Regions from separate parts of the Diaphorobacter sp. JS3051 genome, predicted to be linked through region 1. Evidence: predicted binding sites of a transcription regulator. Region 1 holds the regulator's gene; the other holds the start of a gene.

The links. The regulator sigma-54, encoded in region 1, starts transcription at its own class of promoters, with help from an activator protein. The targets are predictions, from matches to a motif close to TGGCANGNAANCTGCTTT.
Region 2: adh (aldehyde dehydrogenase) is a predicted target of sigma-54. The motif match lies at 3,494-3,511, and genes of this name have one in related genera.

Annotation. Positions count from the first base shown of each region.
Region 1 is NZ_CP065406.1:2,355,405-2,362,672, forward strand. It holds gene I3K84_RS11280 (class I SAM-dependent RNA methyltransferase) at 1-1,115, opposite strand, end outside; gene I3K84_RS11285 (thioesterase family protein) at 1,112-1,555, opposite strand; gene I3K84_RS11290 (RNA polymerase factor sigma-54) at 1,559-3,136, opposite strand; gene lptB (LPS export ABC transporter ATP-binding protein) at 3,189-3,941, opposite strand; gene lptA (lipopolysaccharide transport periplasmic protein LptA) at 3,965-4,624, opposite strand; gene I3K84_RS11305 (thiol:disulfide interchange protein DsbA/DsbL) at 4,798-5,448, opposite strand; gene I3K84_RS11310 (SPOR domain-containing protein) at 5,507-6,133, opposite strand; gene argS (arginine--tRNA ligase) at 6,146-7,268, opposite strand, start outside.
Region 2 is NZ_CP065406.1:1,021,656-1,028,923, forward strand. It holds gene I3K84_RS22485 (AI-2E family transporter) at 1-1,285, opposite strand, end outside; gene I3K84_RS04890 (Na/Pi cotransporter family protein) at 1,565-3,280, shown strand; gene adh (aldehyde dehydrogenase) at 3,570-5,093, shown strand; gene adhP (alcohol dehydrogenase AdhP) at 5,189-6,220, shown strand; gene I3K84_RS04905 (DUF779 domain-containing protein) at 6,242-6,643, shown strand; gene I3K84_RS04910 (sigma-54-dependent Fis family transcriptional regulator) at 6,755-7,268, opposite strand, start outside.

The DNA.
Region 1 (7,268 bases):
GTGAGCATCCAGGCCTGCCAGCCGGCGTAGTGCTTCTTCCAGTGCGCGGCCAACTGCGCGAAGAAGTCCACGCCGTCCTCGGTCTGCGCCGTCTCGCGGCCCATGCGCTCGACCGTGGACATGCGCTCACGCGCATTGCGCCCCGCCGTGCCGGCCGCGGCGATGCGCTCGCCATACGGCGGATTCAGCAGCATCACCCCGGGTTGTTCACTGGGCGGCATGCGCTGCAACGCGTCGCCGCCGCGCAGCTGCACCGCGTCGGCCACGCCGGCGCGCGCGGCATTGCGCTGGGCAAAGTCCACCATGCGGTGCGACACGTCGCTGCCAAAAATCGGCACCGAAGCCGCGGTAACGGCGCTGGAAGCTTCTTCCTTGATAGCAGACCAGACATGCGCCTGGTGCGGCAACAGCTTCTCGAAGGCAAAGCGCCGCTGCAGCCCCGGCGCGATGCGGCAGGCGATCTGCGCGGCCTCGATGACCACGGTGCCGCTGCCGCAGCAGGGGTCGTACAGCGGCAGCGGCTGCTCGCCATGCGGGTCCCAGCCGGTGGCGGCGATCATGGCGGCGGCCAGCGTTTCCTTGAGCGGCGCGTCGCCCTTGTCCTCGCGCCAGCCGCGTTTGAACAGCGGTTCGCCCGAGGTGTCGATGTAGATCTGGGCGCGGTCGCTGGTCAGGTGCAGGTGCACGCGCACGTCGGGCCACTGCGTCTGCACGTCGGGGCGCACGCCGGCCTTGGCGCGGAAGCGGTCGGCCACGGCATCCTTCACGCGCAGCGCGGCGAAGTTCAGGCTCTTGAGCGGGCTGTGCTGCGCCGTCACCTCCACCTTGAAGCTCTGGCGCGGGGTGAACCAGATCTCCCAGGCCACGTCGGCCGCGGCGGCATAGATGTCGTCCTCGTTGCGGTAGGGCCGCTCGGCCAGTTGCACCAGCACGCGCTGCGCCAGGCGGCTGTGCAGGTTCAGGCGCAGCGCATCGCGCCACGAGGCGCGCAGCAGCACGCCCGCGCGGCCCACGAGCAGGTCCTGCCCGGCCAGCCCCGTGAGGCTGTGCACCTCGTCGGCCAGATAGCCCTCCACGCCAGCGGCGCAGGGCAAGAAGAGTTGAAGCTGGTTCATTGCGGCTGTGCTGCGCGCTGCAGCAATGGCTGGAGCACGGATTCAGGAATGGGTGCGGGCTTGCGGGCCGCCCGGTCGATGAAGACGATGCCGGTCTTGCCGCGCGCGATCTCGCGCCCCTGGCTCTTCTCGGTCATCCGGAAGACGAGGTCGAAGCCGTAGAGGTTGAAATCCTGCGGCGTCATCTCCACGCGCAGCGTCTCGCCGTGGAACGCCTCGGACTTGTACTGCGCCACGATGTCGCCCACCACGGTGGACAGGCCCGCCACGTCGGCCTCGGGGTAGCCCAGCGACTTGAAGAAACGCACACGCGCCTCGGACACGAGGCTGAGCAACTGCGCGTTGTCCAGGTGCCCGCCCTGGTTGACATGGCTGATGTAGATCTGCAGCTCGGTACTGAAGCCGAAGTGCGGGGGAAGGTCAAAGACGACGCGTGCCATGGTTCAAAGTGCCTTGCGGAGGTTGGCCGGGGCGATCTTGAGCGCCTCACGGTATTTGGCCACGGTGCGGCGCGCACATTCAATGCCCTGCTCCTTGAGCATCTCGGCGATCTGGCTGTCCGACAGCGGCTTGTGCGGGTTCTCGGCCGCGATGAACTGCTTGATGAGCGCGCGCACGGCCGTGCTGGAGGCGTTGCCGCCGGTTTCGGTGCCCAGCCCCGAGCCGAAGAAATACTTGAGCTCGTAGGTGCCTTGCGGCGTGGCCATGTACTTGGCGGTGGTCACGCGGCTGATGGTGGACTCGTGCAGGCCCAGTTCATCGGCAATGTCGCGCAGCACCAGCGGGCGCATGGCCAGTTCGCCATGCACGAAGAAGTTCTTCTGCCGCTCCACGATGGCGCGCGACACGCGCAGGATGGTGTCAAAACGCTGCTGGATGTTCTTGATGAACCAGCGCGCCTCCTGCAGCCGTGCCTGCAGCGCCTGGTGGCCTTCGCCACGGCCGCCGCGCAACGCACCGGCGTAGATGTCGTGCACGCGCAGACGCGGCATCACGTCCGGGTTGAGCTGCACGCTGAAGTTCTGCTGTCCGCCGCGGCCAGTTTTCTTGACGATCACGTCGGGCACGATGATGTTGCGGTCCACGTCGGCAAAGCGCCTGCCCGGGCGTGGCTCCAGCCGTGCGATCAAGGCCATCGCGGCACGCGTGCGCTCTTCGCTGGTGCCGCAGGCCTGCGCCAGGCGGCGCACGTCGCGCTTGGCCAGCAGGTCCAGCGGCTGGCCGCAAATGGCCAGCGCGGCCTGGATCACGTCGGGGTCGCCCTCTTCGTCCTGGTCCATCGCACGCAGCTGCAGCGTGAGGCATTCGGCCAGGCCGCGCGCGCCCACGCCCGCGGGCTCCAGGCTTTGCAGCAGGCGCAGCGCGACTGTGAAGCGGTGCACCAATTCATCGAGTTGCTCGGGGTCTTCGGTGCCCGCCAGGCTGGCGGCCAGGTCCTGCAGCGACTCGTCCAGGTAGCCGTCGTCGTTCAGCGATTCGATGAGGAAGCGCAGCGCGGCCATGTCCAGCTCGGACAGGCGCAGCGCCAGCGCCTGGCGGTGCAGGAAGGCCGTGAGCGACTCCTGGCTGCGGGCCAGCTCGGTGGCGTCCACCTCGTCGTCGCTCCCCGCGCCGGCACCGTTGCGTGCCGGAGCGTCGCCGCCCCACTCGCTGTCGTCGGGCGCCAGGTCTACCGAGCCGTCGCCTTCCCAGTCCGCGGGTTCGGCCGTGGATTCGGCGGTGGAGGTTTCTGCATCATTTTGGCTTGTAGCGCTTTCCTGTCCTGCGCTGACAGCTCCTGAATAAATAGCATCTTCGGCTTCGCGGTCTTGCTCGCTCACCGGCGCATCGGCCTGGGCCAGGCCGAACTCCTCGCGCGGGGCCTCTTCCAGCGTGCGCTCCAGGAAGGGGTTCTCGTCGAGCATCTGCTCGACCTCCTGGGCCAGCTCCAGCGTGGACAGCTGCAGCAGGCGGATCGACTGCTGCAACTGCGGTGTGAGCGCCAGGTGCTGCGAGACGCGCAGCGACAGGCCGGGCTTCATGGCCTGCAACCCACTGTCTGGTCCTGCATCGCGCCGTGGTCGCCCATCACTCTCACATGCGGAAGTGCTCGCCCAGGTACACCCGGCGCACTTCCGCGTTGTCGACGATGTCCGACGGCGTACCCTGAGCCAGCACCTGGCCGTCGCTGATGATGAAGGCGTGGTCGCAGATGCCCAGCGTCTCACGCACGTTGTGGTCGGTGATCAGCACGCCAATGCCGCGCGCCTTGAGAAAGCCAATGATGCGCTGGATCTCGATCACGGCGATCGGGTCGATGCCGGCAAAGGGCTCATCCAGCAGGATGAAGCGCGGCTGCGTGGCCAGCGCGCGCGCGATCTCCACGCGCCGGCGCTCGCCGCCCGACAGCGCCAGTGCAGGCGACTTGCGCAGGTGGTCCACGCGCAGCTCCTGCAGCAGCGCGGTCAGGCGCCGCTCCACCTCGGCGCGCGGCAGGGTGCGGCCGGCCTCGTCGGTCTGCAGCTCCAGCACCGCGCGCACGTTGTCTTCGACATTGAGCTTGCGAAAGATCGAGGCTTCCTGCGGCAGGTACGACAGGCCCAGCCGCGAGCGCCGGTGGATGGGCATGTCCGTCACGTCCTGCCCGTCGATGCTGATGCGGCCGCCGTCGCTGCGCACCAAGCCGACGATCATGTAGAACGACGTGGTCTTGCCGGCGCCGTTGGGGCCCAATAGGCCCACCACCTCGCCCTTTTGCACGACCACGGACACGTCCTTGACCACCTTGCGGCTGCCGTAGGACTTCTCCAGGTGCAGCGCCTCCAGGCGGCTGACGCCTTCGCTCATGCGCGCATCGTCCAAGGCCGCGCTCACTTTGCGCCGTCCAGGCTGGGGCTGGTACGCAGCGCGGGCGGCTCGGTGCGCACGGGCGGCGTGGCGCTGGTGCCCGAGGCAGGCTCCTTGGGCGCGAGCACCGCCCGCACCCGGCCGCCCGGCGTGCCGGCAGTGGCGCCGGCGGGCGCGGTCTTCTGCCCGTCCACGGTGAACACGTCCGTGAGGTTGTTGTAGACGATGAGGGCGCCGGCCAGCTCGTCGGTCAGTGTGGCCTCGCGGTAGCGGCGCAGCTCGGCGCGGCGGATGAGCTTCACCACGTCGGCGCGGCCGTCGTATTCGATGACCTCGCCCTCGCCCTCGACGAACTCGTCGGGCGCGCCCGGCGCGGTGTCACGTTTTTGCCGGAAAAAAGCGCGCTTGCCCGGCTCGGCCGTCACCACACCGTACTGGAAGCCGTCGGCATCCTGGCGCACCTCCAGCTGCGCGCCGCGCAGCACGATGGTGCCCTTGGTCATGACGACACGGCCGGTGAAAACGCTGGTCTGCTTGAGCTCATCGTGGCGCAGGGCATCGGCCTCGATGTTCATGGGCTTGTTGCGGTCGGCTTTTTCGGCATGCACCAGCGGCGATGCGGCCAGCGCCAGGGCCAGCGCTGCGGCGCGGGACAGGAGGAGGAAGGGCAATCGGGTTCTCATAGAGGGCACGAATCTTGCGGTCATTGTACTGACGCAAGCGCGCCGCCGCCGCAGTGGATCGCATCAACCCGTACAGGCCTGCCACCGGCTGTCATGCCGCCGCGCCAACCGGTGCGCAGGCATGAAAAAAGCGCGCCCGTAGGCGCGCTTGTCGCTGGTGGCGGCGGGGCGCTTCAGCCCTTGCGCGCTACGCCAACCAGGTGCTCCACCACCTGCAGCACGCTTTGCATGTTGCCCGCCATGGTGCCGTCGGTGTAGTAGCGGCCGGCCACTCCCATGGAGGGAACGCCTTCGACCTGGTAGCCATCCTGCAGCTGCGACGCCTTACGCACTTGGTTGGATACGGTGAAGGAGTTGTAGACCTCCTTGAACTTCGCCACGTCCACGCCCTGCTTGCCGATCCAGTCGAAGATCAGCTCGTCCTTGTTCAGCGGCAGGCGTTCCACGTGCACCGCACGGAACACCTTCGCATGCAGCTCGGGCAGCTTGCCCATGCCTTCCAGCGCGTAGTAGAGCTTTTGCTGCGGCACGAAGCTCGCATTGAACGCCACGGGCACGCGGCGGATGTGCAGGTCCTTGGGCGCCGACTTGATCCAGGCCTCCAGCGAAGGCTCGAACGTATTGCAGTGCGGGCAGCTGTACCAGAAGAACTCGATGACCTCGATCTTCCCGGCAGGTGCCTCGGTTGCGACGGGCTTGCCCAGCTTGACGTAGTCCTTGCCTTCCTTGAACTGGCGGCCTTGCGCCAATGCGGGCGCCGCCAGCGGCAGGCTCAGGGCGGTGGCCGCGGAGGCGACGGTCAGAGAAAACTCACGGCGTTTCATAGGTTGGGATCACTCCTGGACAGCATGGAGGGTTGTGAGCGCCAGCGCGGGCAAAAGTTCAGCGCTGCACCCGGACCAGCGCGGACTCCACCCCCGCGCCATCGAGTTTTTCCTTCAGCGACTCGGCGTCGTCACGCTTGCCGAACGGGCCCACGCGCACGCGGAACACCGTGCGGCCGTTCTGCTCACGCTCGCTGACGCGCGCCTCCCAGCCCAGCATGGCCAGCTTGGCGCGCTGCGCATCGGCATCCTGCTGGGTGCGGAACGCGCCCGCCTGCACGAAGTATTCGAAAGGATCGGCACTGGTCGCGGGAGCGGGCGCCGCGTTGGCCTTGGCGCGGGCCAGGTCGCCCAGCGGGTCGGCCGACGTCGGTGCCGCGCCGGGCCGGCTGGCCGCCGCCCGCGGACCCGACGCAGGCAGGGCTGCGGCGGTCGCGGTGTCGGACGCGGGAGCGGCAGCCGGCGCAGCGGGGCGCACAGGGTTCTTGCCGTACAACGGCGCGTTGGGGTCCCAGTTCTTGTTCTTCGTGGCCTCGTCCTGCTCGGACGCACGCGGCGTGCTCTTGTTCAGGAAGGGCACGGGCACCTTGGTCACATACACGGCCACGGCCAGCGCGACTCCCAGGCCCACGATCACCCCGAGGATGAAGCCCACGATGGTGCCGCCGCGTTGCTGTTTCTTCATATCAGTGGTCACTTACATTCTGGCTGGCGCAGACACGCCCAGCACCGCCAATCCATTGTGCAATACCTGCGCCGTGGCCGCGACGAGCGCCAGCCGCGCCTGCTTGACGGTCTCGTCGTCCACCAGAATGCGCTCGGCGTCGTAATAGCTGTGGTAGGCGGCAGCCAGGTCGCGCAGGTAGAACGTCACGTCGTGCGGCGCATTGCCGGCCGCGGCCGCGGTGAGCATCTCGGGATACTTGGCGAGCAGCAGCATCAGCGCCTGGGCCTGCGGGCCTTCCAGCGGCGACAGGTCCACATCGCGCAGCGCGGCCACGTCGTAGTCCTCGCGCCAGCCGCGCAGCACCGAGCAGATGCGCGCATGGGCGTACTGCACGTAATACACGGGGTTGTCGTTGTTCTGCGCCACTGCCAGGTCGACGTCGAAGGTGTATTCGGTGTCGGGCTTGCGCGACAGCAGGAAGAAACGCACCGCGTCCTTGCTGGTCCACTCGATCAGGTCGCGCAGCGTCACGTAACTGCCGGCGCGCTTGCTGATCTTGACCTCCTCGCCATTGCGCACCACGCGCACCATGGTGTGCAGCACGTAGTCGGGGTAGCCCTGGGGGATTCCCACGTCCGCCGCCTGCAGGCCGGCGCGCACGCGCGCGATGGTGCCGTGGTGGTCCGTGCCCTGGATGTTCACCACCTTGGTGAAGCCGCGCTGGAACTTCTGGATGTGGTAGGCCACGTCAGGCACGAAGTAGGTGTACGTGCCGTCCTGCTTGCGCATGACGCGGTCCTTGTCGTCCCCGTAGTCGGTGGACTTGAGCCACAGCGCGCCGTCCTGCTCGTAGGTCTTGCCGTTGGCGACGAGGCGCTGCACGGTAGCGTCCACATGGCCGTTGGCGTAGAGGCTGGACTCCAGGTAGTACTGGTCGAACTGGAGGTTGAAGGCCTGCAGATCCTTGTCCTGCTCATTGCGCAGGTAGGCCACGGCGAACTGGCGGATGTTCTCGTAATCCTCGACATCGCCATTGGCCGTGAACGCACGGTCATCGGCCTGGACGGTGGCCTTGGCGAGGAAGGCGTCGGCGATGTCCTGGATGTAGTCGCCGTTGTAGAAATTCTTGGCCAGCGGGTTGTCCGCGTCGGTG
Region 2 (7,268 bases), 1.3 Mb from region 1:
CCGCCAGCAGTCGCTGGTAGATGCGCGTGGGCTCGTCCAGCACCGGCCGGCTGCCCAGCAGCACCTCCAGGAAGGCCAACTGCGGCAGGTAGCGGCCGATCACCAGCAGGCACACGGTGAGCGGCGTGGACATGATGAGCCCCACCGGCCCCCACAGCGCCGCCCAGAAGGTGGCCGCCACGATGAGCGACAGCGCCGACAGCCCGGTGCTGGAGCCATACAGCCAGGGCTCGATGACGTTGTTGCTCACCAGTTCCAGCAGCACGATGAGGCCCAGCGTCCACAGCACCAGGTCCCAGCCCGGGTCCACCGCGAAAGCGAGGGTGAGCGGAAACGCCGCGGCGATGAACGGCCCCAGGTAGGGCACGAAGCGCATCACCGCGGCCAGCGACCCCCACAGCACGGCACCGGGCACGCCGATGAGCCACAGGCCCGCCGCCATGGGGATGCCGTAGCTCACGTTGACCAGCAACTGCATGGTCAGGTAGCGCGTGATGCGGTCGCCCGCCTCGTCCATGGCATCGGTGGCGCGGTGCAGATTGCCCCCCCACAGGCGCAGCAGGCGGTCGCGCAGATCTACCCGGTCCAGCAGGATGAAGATCACGAACACCAGCACCAGGCCCGCCTGGGTGAGCGGCCCACTGACCGCCGAGAGCGCGGCCATGAGCTGGTTGGCGGGCGACAGTACGGGCGGCTGCACCTGCACCTTTTGCACCGCCGGCGCGCGCGCGGCACCCGACAAGGCGGGTGCGGCCGCCTCCACCTCGCGCTGCACGATGTCGAAGGTGCGCTTGGCGCCGTCGAACATGCCGGGCGCGCGCAACTCCTGGCGCAGGCTGCGCAGCTTCTTGCGGATGGTGCTCTGGTAGGAGGGCAGCTGCGCGCTCAGCTCGCGCGCCTCGTTACCCACGAACAGCGCCCCCACGCCCAGCACCATCAGCATGGCCATCACCACCGCGATGACCGAGGGCAGGCGCGGCAGGCCCATGCGCTTGAGCTGCGCCACCAGCGGCTCCAGCACGAAGCTCAGCAGGAACGCCAATGCCAGCGGCACCAGCAGCGTACGGCCGAAATACAGGCCCGCGACCACCAGCGCCGCGATCACCAGGCCGATCATGAACCGCAGGCTGGGCACCGTGGCGTCCATGGCCGTGGCGGTGTGCACGGTGCGCTGCGGCGGATAGCCCGAAACGGTGGCGCCGCGCGCCGCCCCCGCATCCCTGGCCGGCCTGGAATCGGTCGGCTCCTGCGGCCCGCTGTTGCCCATGGCGTTGTCCCCTTGCATCGCTTCTCGAAGTCGTGTCCGGCGCGTATTGTCCGCTGCGCGGCCCCGCGGCCCTGTAGGCGGCAGCCGCCACAGACTGCACGCGGGCGGACGACTGACAGCGCACGCCGTGCACCGCGCCGCCCGTAAGGCGCTCCACACTACCGATCAATGACCTAAAATAGCCCCAGCGCGCTTGTAGCAAGCGCGAGCAGCTATCAAAATAAAAGCGCCTCTGCCGCACCGCCCCGTCGGCACGCACCTACCGGTCTACCCGAACAAAACCACCGCGCCGCCGCCTTGACCGCCACCGCCACTCCCCTGATTGCCGCCGGCACCCTGCTGGGCGGCATCGGCCTGTTCCTGCTGGGCATGACCATGCTGACCGACGGGCTCAAGCTGGCGGCCGGGCGCGCGCTGGAGCGCATCCTGGCCGCCTGGACGCGCACGCCGCTGCACGGGCTGGTGACCGGAGTGGCACTCACGGCGCTGGTGCAATCGTCCACCGCCATGACGGTGGCGGCCATCGGTTTCGTCAATGCGGGGTTGCTGGGCTTCAGCTCCGCGCTGTGGGTGGTGTTCGGCTCCAATCTGGGTTCATCGGTCACCGGCTGGCTCGTCGCGTGGCTAGGCTTTGCGGTGAAGGCCGATGCCTTCGCCCTTCCGTTCATCGGCATCGGCATGGCGCTGCAAATCACCGGCAGCGGCACGCGGCGCGGGGCGCTGGGCCAGGCGGTGGCGGGGTTCGGCGTGCTGTTCCTGGGTATCGAACTGCTGCGCCAGGGCTTCACCGGGCTGGATCCGCAGGCGCTGCCACCGCTGTCCAGCGACCTGCCGGGCCTGGCGCTGGCAGTGCTCATCGGCCTGGGCATGACGGTGGTGCTGCAGGCCTCGTCGGCCACGCTGGCGGTGGTGCTCACGGCCGTGGCGGGCGGCTCGCTGGCGGTGGAAGTGGGCGCGGGCGTGGTCATCGGCGCCAACGTGGGCACCACGCTCACGGGCATCCTGGCCGCCATCCACGCCACTTCCAACGCGCGGCGCCTGGCGGCGGCACACGTGCTGTTCAACGTGGTGACGGCCGCGGCGGCCCTGGCGCTGCTGTCGCCCCTGCTCGCGGCCATCCATCATCTGGGCGTATGGCTCACGGGTGAGGGAGACGCAGTGACGCAGCTCGTGATCTTCCACACCGCGTTCAACCTGCTGGGCGTGCTGCTCATGTGGCCGCTGTCGGGGCCGCTTGCGCGCTTTCTGCTGGCACGCTTTCGCTCGGCGGACGAAGACGTGGCCCGTGCGCAGTTCCTGGACCACAACGTGGCCGCCGTGCCCGCGCTGGCCCTGCAGGCGCTGCGCCGCGAGATGGCGCGCGTAGGCCACCTGGCACTGCAGCTGGCGTCGGATGCCACCCGCATGGCGCCCGTCGCCCTGCCCTGGCAACCGGCCGGCGCACAGGCCGCGAGCCAGCTCACGCGCCAGTTGCAGGCGCTGGAGCAGCTGCAGCAGCAGGTGGGCGCGTTTGTGAGCGACGTGAGCCGCCAGCCGCTATCGCGCGACGTGGCCGACCAGATGCCCGAGCTGCTGCGCATTGCGGGCTACTACGACACGCTGGCGCGTGTCATGCACCAGGTGGGCCAGCAGGCGCTGCGCGTCACGCACCCCGCAACGGTAGCGCCCACCACGCCCGAAGGCCACCCCCTGGCCGCGCTGCCCCTGGCCTTCACCGCGGCGCTGGATTTTTTTGCCGCCGCCGATCCCAAGGCCCACGACCTGGACCAGGTGAACACCGCACACACCGTGTTCGACGCGGCGTATGAAGCCGCCAAGGCCGCCGTGCTGCGCGCGGGTGCCCAGGGCTTGCTGGAAGTGACGGCCGTGCACGAGTGGACGGGCCTGCTGGGCGACCTGCGCCGCGCCGTGGAACAGGCCCACAAGGCAGCGCAGCATCTGGCAGCCCTGCCGCGTCTCAAACCCACCCCGCCCGCCAACGGCCCCACAGGCGGCACACCCGGCGCCGAGTGATCCGCGGGAGTAGATCAGGCAAAAGCGCCTAAAACTCCCTCGCATACTGCGCTGGCAGCTATATAAAGCATAGCAATCTGAGCACATCCGTACGGCTGCACCCCCAACGGGTGTTCCGTCATGGGCCGACGCACTGTTGCGTTATGGCACACGGCTGCGCCGCTGCGGCACAGCCGCGGCACGCCCCACCGCCCCTCCCCTCTGCAGCCGTTCTGGCACGGCGCTTGCACTGAGGCACTGCCGCCGCCGCATCGGTGGCATTCCTTCACAAGCACTCAGGAGACACCACATGAACATGGCCGAAATCGCCAGCCTTGGCATCGCCAACCCCTACAAGCAGCAGTACGGCAACTACATCGGCGGGCAGTGGGTGGCGCCCGTGGACGGGCAGTACTTCGAGAACATCTCGCCCATCAACGGCCAGAAGTTCACGGCCGTGCCGCGCTCCAACAGCAAGGACATCGACGCCGCACTGGACGCCGCGCACAAAGCCAAGGCCGCGTGGGGCCGCACCTCGACCACCGAGCGCGCCAACATCCTGAACCGCATCGCCGACCGCATGGAAGCCAACCTGCTGCAGATCGCCGTGGCCGAGACCATCGACAACGGCAAGCCGCTGCGCGAGACCATGGCAGCCGACATTCCGCTGGCCATCGACCACTTCCGCTACTTCGCCGGCGCCGTGCGCGCGCAGGAAGGCGGCATCAGCGAGATCGACGCCGACACCATCGCCTACCACTTCCATGAGCCACTGGGCGTGGTCGGGCAGATCATTCCGTGGAACTTCCCCATCCTGATGGCGGTGTGGAAGCTCGCCCCCGCGCTGGCTGCGGGCAACTGCGTGGTGCTGAAACCCGCGGAGCAGACGCCCGCCTCCATCCTGGTGCTGATGGAGATCATTGGCGACCTGCTGCCGCCGGGCGTGGTCAATGTGGTCAACGGCTTTGGCCTGGAGGCCGGCAAGCCGCTGGCCTCCAGCAACCGCATCGCAAAAATAGCCTTCACGGGCGAGACCACCACGGGCCGGCTGATCATGCAGTACGCCAGCCAGAACATCATTCCCGTGACGCTGGAGCTGGGCGGCAAGAGCCCCAACATCTTCTTCGAGGACGTGATGTCCGCCGACGACGGCTTCTTCGACAAGGCGCTGGAAGGCTTTGCGATGTTCGCGCTGAACCAGGGCGAGGTCTGCACCTGCCCCAGCCGCGCGTTGATCCAGGAATCGATCTACGAGCGCTTCATGGAGCGCGCGCTCAAGCGCGTGGCCGCCATCCAGCAGGGCCACCCGCTGGACAAGAACACCATGATCGGCGCCCAGGCCTCGCAGGAGCAACTGGAAAAGATCCTTTCTTACCTGGACCTGGGCAAGCAGGAAGGCGCCCAGTGCCTCATCGGCGGCGCGCGCAACACCGCCCTGGGCGGCGACCTGGCCGGCGGCTACTACGTGCAGCCCACGGTGTTCAAGGGCCACAACAAGATGCGCATCTTCCAGGAGGAAATCTTCGGCCCCGTGGTCTCGGTGACCACCTTCAAGACCGAAGAAGAGGCGCTGGAGATCGCCAACGACACGCTCTACGGCCTGGGCGCGGGCGTGTGGAGCCGTGATGGCGCGCGCGCCTTCCGCATGGGCAAGGGCATCCAGGCCGGGCGCGTGTGGACCAACTGCTACCACCACTACCCCGCGCACGCCGCGTTTGGCGGCTACAAGCAGTCGGGCATCGGCCGTGAGAACCACAAGATGATGCTGGACCACTACCAGCAGACCAAGAACCTGCTGGTGAGCTACACCCAGCAGCCGCTGGGCTTCTTCTAAGCCCATACAGCGCCCCCACTGGCCGTCCCAGCGGGGGCGGCTGGTGCACGGGGGCTCCCCTTGCGTTCATTTGCACAGAGAAGGAGGTTTATCCCATGCCAGCCAAGACAATGAAAGCCGCCGTGGTCCGCGAGTTCGGCAAGCCGCTGACGATCGAAGAGGTGCCCGTGCCCACCCCCGCCGCCGACCAGATCCTGGTGAAGATCGAGGCCTCGGGCGTGTGCCACACCGACCTGCACGCCGCCGAGGGCGACTGGCCCGTCAAGCCCAATCCGCCCTTCATCCCGGGGCATGAGGGCGTGGGCTTCGTCGCCGCCGTGGGCGCCAACGTCAAGCATGTGAAGGAAGGCGACCGCGTGGGCGTGCCCTGGCTGCACTCGGCCTGCGGCTGTTGCACGCACTGCCTGGGCGGTTGGGAGACGCTGTGCGAGTCGCAGAGCAACACGGGGTATTCGGTCAACGGCGGTTTTGCCGACTACGCGCTGGCCGACCCCAACTACGTGGGCCACCTGCCGAAAGACCTGGGCTTCGTGGACATCGCCCCCGTGCTGTGCGCCGGCGTGACCGTGTACAAAGGCCTGAAGGTGACCGACACCAAGCCCGGCGACTGGGTGGCGATTTCCGGCATTGGCGGCCTGGGCCACATGGCCGTGCAGTACGCCCGCGCCATGGGGCTGAACGTGGCTGCGGTGGACGTGGACGACGACAAGCTCGCGCTGGCCCGCCAGCTGGGCGCCAGCGTGACGGTGAACGCGCGCGACACCGACCCGGCCGCCTTCCTGCAAAAGGAGATCGGCGGCGCGCACGGTGCGCTGGTCACGGCCGTGTCGCCCAAGGCCTTCGAGCAGGCGCTGGGCATGGTGCGGCGTGGCGGCACGGTGTCGCTCAACGGGTTGCCGCCGGGCAACTTCCCTCTGCCCATCTTCGACATGGTGCTGCGCGGCGTGACCGTGCGCGGCTCCATCGTCGGCACGCGTCTGGACCTGCAGGAGTCGCTGGACTTCGCCGCGCGCGGCCAGGTGAAGGCCACGGTGCGCACCGAGAAGCTGGAGAACATCAACGACGTGTTCGCGCGCATGCACAAGGGCCAGATCCAGGGCCGCGTGGTGCTGGACATGGCGGCCTGACGCCGCGGCACAGGCAACGCCATGACCACGCCAGCGCCGCCCGCCACCCGCGTGTCGGCCACGCCCGAGGCCACGGCGCTCATCAAGCGCCTGGTGGCCCAGCACGGGCCGCTGATGTTCCACCAGTCGGGCGGCTGCTGCGACGGCAGCGCGCCCATGTGCTTTGCCCGCGGGGAGTTCCTGCTGGGCGATGCCGACGTGCTGCTGGGCGAGATCGCCGGGCAGCCGTTCTACATGAGCCGCTCGCAGTTCGCGTACTGGGAGCACACGCACCTCCTCATCGATGCGGTGCCGGGCGGCGGGGGCATGTTCTCGCTCGAAGGGCCCACGGGCATGCGCTTTCTCACGCGCTCACGGCTGTACACCGACGAGGAATGGGCCGCCATCGAAGCGCTGGGGCCGCCGCCAACGGGCGGCCAGTGACGCTGTTCTAGAGTTGCTCTTTATTTAATAGCTACTCGCGCTGTATCGGCGGCGTTTTTCAGGTCAATTTCGGCTGAATCGCCCGCCCAACCAGCGCAAATCGCTCCTTTTTCAGGAGCGACACGACTGCGCGCGCAGGTAGCGGTACACCGTGTTGCGCGACACGCCCAGCGCGCGCGCGGCGGCGGAGACATTGCCCGCGTGCGCATCCAGTGCCTGCTGCAGCGCATGGGCCGCCACATCGCCCAGCGGCCGCACGCTGGCCGGGGCCGGAGCCGGGGCCGCGGCGCGCGCGCCGTCCGCTGGCGGCACCGCTGGCTGAGAGAACGCCTGCGCCACCACGCGGCCCTGCTGCGCCAGCGCCTCGCATTCCTCCAGGAAGTCCTCCGGCAGGTGCGCGCACGTGATCGCGTCCGCGCCCTCGGCCAACAGCGCCGCCGTGCGCAGCACGTTGGACAGCTGGCGCAGGTTGCCCGGCCAGGGGTGGGCAGCGAACAGCGCCATCACCTCGGGCGCCACCGGTATGGGGCTGTCTGCGGCGGGAGAGTCATGCTGGGCGCGCAGCAACCGCTGCACGATCACCGCCAGGTCCGTGCGCTCGCGCAGCGCAGGCAGTCGCACTACC